2 regions of the Pantoea sp. Lij88 genome follow, and region 2 is predicted to be linked to the other one. Evidence: riboswitches for the same ligand, from Rfam matches in the RefSeq annotation. Region 2 holds a riboswitch; the other holds the start of a gene.
The links. Region 2 has a riboswitch for thiamine pyrophosphate ahead of thiM (hydroxyethylthiazole kinase). Riboswitches for the same ligand answer to the same signal wherever they lie in the genome.
Positions count from the first base shown of each region.

Region 1 (2,200 bases), 1.6 Mb from region 2:
ATGATGCACGGTGCAATCTGCGGATAGTAACGCTCACGGCAATGGCTGCAGAGACAGGCAAATTCATGTTTACTGTGGTGCATTTCATGGCCGCAATAGCCGCACCAGCGATGAGAACGGTAGAATTCCGCCAGCTGCACACCGCGACCCACCAGCTGAAACAGCTCGACATCCTGATCGATGAGCTGCCGGACTGAAAACATATCGGAGGTGCGAGGCTCACAAATCAGCCAGACTTTCTCCCCCTGCCATTCTCCAATGGTCCGGGCCTTACTGCCGGTCAAACCAAATTTTTCGGCGTTTCCGTGGGGTAAATCACCTTGTGGCAACCAAAGTTTCTGTTCATGGCTGACAATCCACCATCCAGCGTCTACGCTTGAGATTTCGCATTGCATTTATTTCGTCATCCTTAGCGTCAATTCGCACGCTGAAGCCCTGATGTTAAGTGTGTAGATAAACAACTATAACTCACATGGAGTTAGATATGCTTAACCAGTTAGACGTCCTGGCTGAACGCGTAGGTGGCAGTAATGAACTGGTCGATTCGTGGCTTGAAGCCCGTCGTCAGCTGCTGGTGACCTATTATCACCTGGTCGGTCTTAAACCCAATAAAGAGGCGCTGACGCGTCTGGATGAGCAGGCGCTGGACAACTTCTGCCACGGCCTGGTCGATTATCTTTCTGCGGGTCACTTCAGTATCTACGAGCGCGTCATCAGTGAAATGAGTGGCGACAGTCCGATGATTGCTGCCGCGCAGATCTATCCTCCGCTGGAAGCCAACACCGAGCGTCTGATGCAACTGTATGACGGTCACCTGCAGCAGGCCATTGACGACGAAAACTGCATGACTTTCCAGCAGGCGCTGTCTGAAGTGGGTGAAGTGCTGGAAGCACGCTTCACGCTGGAAGATAAGCTGATTCAGCTGGCATGGGATAACAAACTTGTCCCCCCGCCGGTAGCGAATGACAGCCATATCGCCCGTCCGGCGTAATGACTATCACAGGCAAAGGGGTTGAGATTATCCCGTAGCCCTTTTATGCTGAACAGGTTCTGAGGAGTGCTCTCCAAAGAACCTTTTTTATTTTCGCTTTGAAATGTAAGGTTTTTACGCCCGAGTCTCTTATCAGACACCCGCGTGAAAACGGCTTCTTGTCGGAGTGCCCAGTTGGGCTGAGACCGTTAATTCGGGATCCGCGGAACCTGATCAGGTTAGAACCTGCGAAGGGAACAAGAGTAAAACTTCTCTGTATGTCAGCACGCTTGTGCTGCTTATACGGTTACTCCTTCCGAACTCCGGACAAGCATCGTTCCCCCTTAACTGGAAGATTGCTATGTCTGAACCAAAAATGACCCGTCGTGAACAGCGTGCCCAGGCGCAGGAATTTATCGATTCTCTGCAAAGCGGCAGTGCCTTTCCCCAGTCCCGTCGCATCTGGATTAACGGCAGCCGGGAAGATATTCGCGTTCCCATGCGTGAAATCACCCTCAGCCCGACCCACATCGGCGGCAGCAAAGAACAGCCTCTCTATGAGCAGAATGAAGCGGTGCCGGTCTATGACACGGCGGGTGCCTATGGCGATCCTGCGGCACAGATCGATGTGCATCGTGGCCTGGAAAAACTGCGTGCCCGCTGGATTGCTGAACGCGACGACAGCGAGCTTCTCGAACAGAACAGCTCGGGCTATACCCAGCAGCGGCTGGCTGACGAGGGGCTGGATCATCTGCGCTTCGATCATCTTCCGACTCCGCGCCGCGCCCGCGCAGGCCGCCGCGTCACGCAACTGCACTATGCCCGCCAGGGGATGATTACCCCGGAGATGGAGTTTATCGCCCTGCGGGAAAACATGGGCCGTGAGCGAATCCGCAGCGAGGTGCTGCTGCAACAGCATCCAGGCCACAGTTTTGGCGCGCATCTGCCAGCCAGCATCACACCCGAGTTTGTGCGTCAGGAGGTCGCTGCCGGACGCGCCATCATCCCTGCCAATATCAATCACCCGGAATCGGAGCCGATGATCATTGGCCGCAACTTCCTGGTTAAGGTCAACGCCAACATCGGTAACTCGGCGGTGACCTCTTCCATTGAGGAGGAGGTGGAAAAGCTGGTCTGGTCGACTCGCTGGGGTGCCGACACGGTGATGGATCTCTCAACCGGCCGTTATATTCATGAAACGCGCGAATGGATTTTGCGAAACAGCCCGGT
Region 1 is NZ_CP118269.1:3,755,579-3,757,778, forward strand. It holds gene nudC (NAD(+) diphosphatase) at 1-395, opposite strand, end outside; gene rsd (sigma D regulator) at 485-991, shown strand; TPP riboswitch at 1,144-1,244, shown strand; gene thiC (phosphomethylpyrimidine synthase ThiC) at 1,332-2,200, shown strand, end outside.
Region 1: another riboswitch for thiamine pyrophosphate. It lies ahead of thiC (phosphomethylpyrimidine synthase ThiC); the one in region 2 lies ahead of thiM (hydroxyethylthiazole kinase).

Region 2 (2,200 bases):
GCAGGGCAGGGCGACGTTAAACACAAAGCGGTTCATTCCTTCGCTGATGCTGGCGGGCCATTTTCCGAGGCGCGTCAGGCAGTATCCCAGCAGGATCAGGATAAACAGCGGGGCTGACAGATAAATTTGATGGCTTAAGCTTTCAAACAGCAGTGGCATAGAGAGAGTCTGGTCAGACGATGATTAGTTATCAGACTAACAAATTGCTAACTAACTGTTAACTGTAACAGTGTCTGGATTGACCGTAGCCGGGACGCTACCCGAGCCAGCGACGCGCCTGCTGGTCGCTGATATCCCGGTAATAGACACGATGGATTATTTCGCCGCAGCCCGGACAACGCGCGGAAAGATAGGTGGAAAGGTAATGTCTGCCATTTGGCGCGACGGCGCCCTGACGTTCAATAATAATGTCCTGCCATCGATGGCGGTGTGGAATAAGCGCTGACAATCGCATCATACATCCTGAATAGTATGAAGTTCCGCTTCAGAAGTTTTCTAACTCAATGAAATAATTTGTTTTTTACGATGACGCTGCGAGCAGGTTAATTATTATGGAGAAACCAGAATGACTGCGGGAAATATTACCCGTTCGGGTAATAACCAGAGTTACCTATAAAGAGGTATCCCGTGAGCCCGCAGCATTAAGCCTTTTTTTCCACCGTCATGAGTTGATCGGGATCATGTGAATTGTTTCAGCTCTGATTATTTGCCGGGCTGGTGTCGCTTGCTTTCGCCGCACAGCTCTCCTATGCTGCAAGCCGTAACACGACTCGGGGTGCCGCTTTCCACACGGAAAGGGCTGAGAAAAACCCGCTGACCTGAACTGGATAATGCCAGCGTAGGGAAGTCTGATGCCTGACCGCATTCGCCTTCTTGTTCGCCGGTTGGGAGCTACGATGACACATCAATCTCAACACCTTTCTGCCGCGCACTTCGCGCCCATCCTGCACACTTTCCGCCGTCAGTCACCGCTGGTGCACTGCATGACCAATGACGTGGTTCAGAACTTCACCGCCAATGTACTGCTGGCACTTAATGCCTCACCTGCAATGGTAATTGATGCTGAGGAAGCCGCAGAGTTCAGCCGCTTTGCCGATGCGCTGCTGATTAACGTGGGCACCCTGACCCGCGAACGCCAGCAGGCGATGCAGGCTGCGGTCATCGCTGCCAGAGAGGCGGGCACACCCTGGACACTCGATCCGGTTGCCGTCGGTGCGCTGACGCTACGCAGTGAGTTCTGCCAGCAGTTGCTAAGTCAGCAACCGGCGGTAATCCGGGGAAATGCGTCAGAGATTCTGGCGCTGGCACAGCAGGCCAGCGGCGGGCGCGGTGTCGATACGCTGCATCAGGCCGATGCGGCACTCGATGCGGCACAGCATCTCGCTGAGACCTGGAACACGCTGGTGATCGTTACCGGAGAAGTGGACTATGCCACCGATGGTCAGCGATTCCTCGCCATAAGCGGGGGAAGCCCGTTAATGACGCGGGTGGTCGGGACCGGCTGCGCGCTCTCGGCTGTGGTCGCGGGCTTCAGCAGTCTGCCTGGCGATCGTTTATTGAATGTCGCTGCTGCCTGCCAGGTCATGGCCCTGGCGGGGGAAAAGGCAGCGGCGCAGACGTGCGGGCCGGGCAGCTTTGCCACGGCGTTTATCGATGCACTCTGGACGCTGGAGGCGAAATCATGAAGCGCATTAATGCCCTGACGATTGCCGGTACCGATCCCAGCGGTGGCGCAGGTATTCAGGCCGATCTGAAAACCTTTTCCGCGTTGGGAGCCTATGGCACCAGCGTTATTACCGCGCTGGTGGCACAAAATACGCAGGGCGTGCAGTCGGTTTATCGCATTGAACCTGACTTTGTTGCCGCCCAGCTCGACTCGGTGCTGGATGATGTGCGCATCGACAGCGCAAAAATCGGCATGCTGTCAGAAACGGCCATCGTGGAACAGGTTGCCGCCCGGCTAAAGCATGCGGCGATCCCCTTTGTGGTGCTGGATACGGTCATGGTCGCGAAAAGTGGTGATGCGTTGCTCTCGCCAGATGCCGTGGCCAGCGTACGGGAGCTGTTACTGCCGCAGGTCTCGCTGATCACGCCTAATCTGCCGGAAGCGGCGGCGTTGCTGGATTGCGGGATTGCCAAAGATGAGACGGAGATGCGCGAGCAGGGACGAGCCTTGCTGGCCCTGGGATGTCAGGCCGTG
Region 2 is NZ_CP118269.1:1,421,665-1,423,864, forward strand. It holds gene PU624_RS10400 (AEC family transporter) at 1-159, opposite strand, end outside; gene PU624_RS10405 (hypothetical protein) at 257-454, opposite strand; TPP riboswitch at 762-862, shown strand; gene thiM (hydroxyethylthiazole kinase) at 897-1,685, shown strand; gene thiD (bifunctional hydroxymethylpyrimidine kinase/phosphomethylpyrimidine kinase) at 1,682-2,200, shown strand, end outside.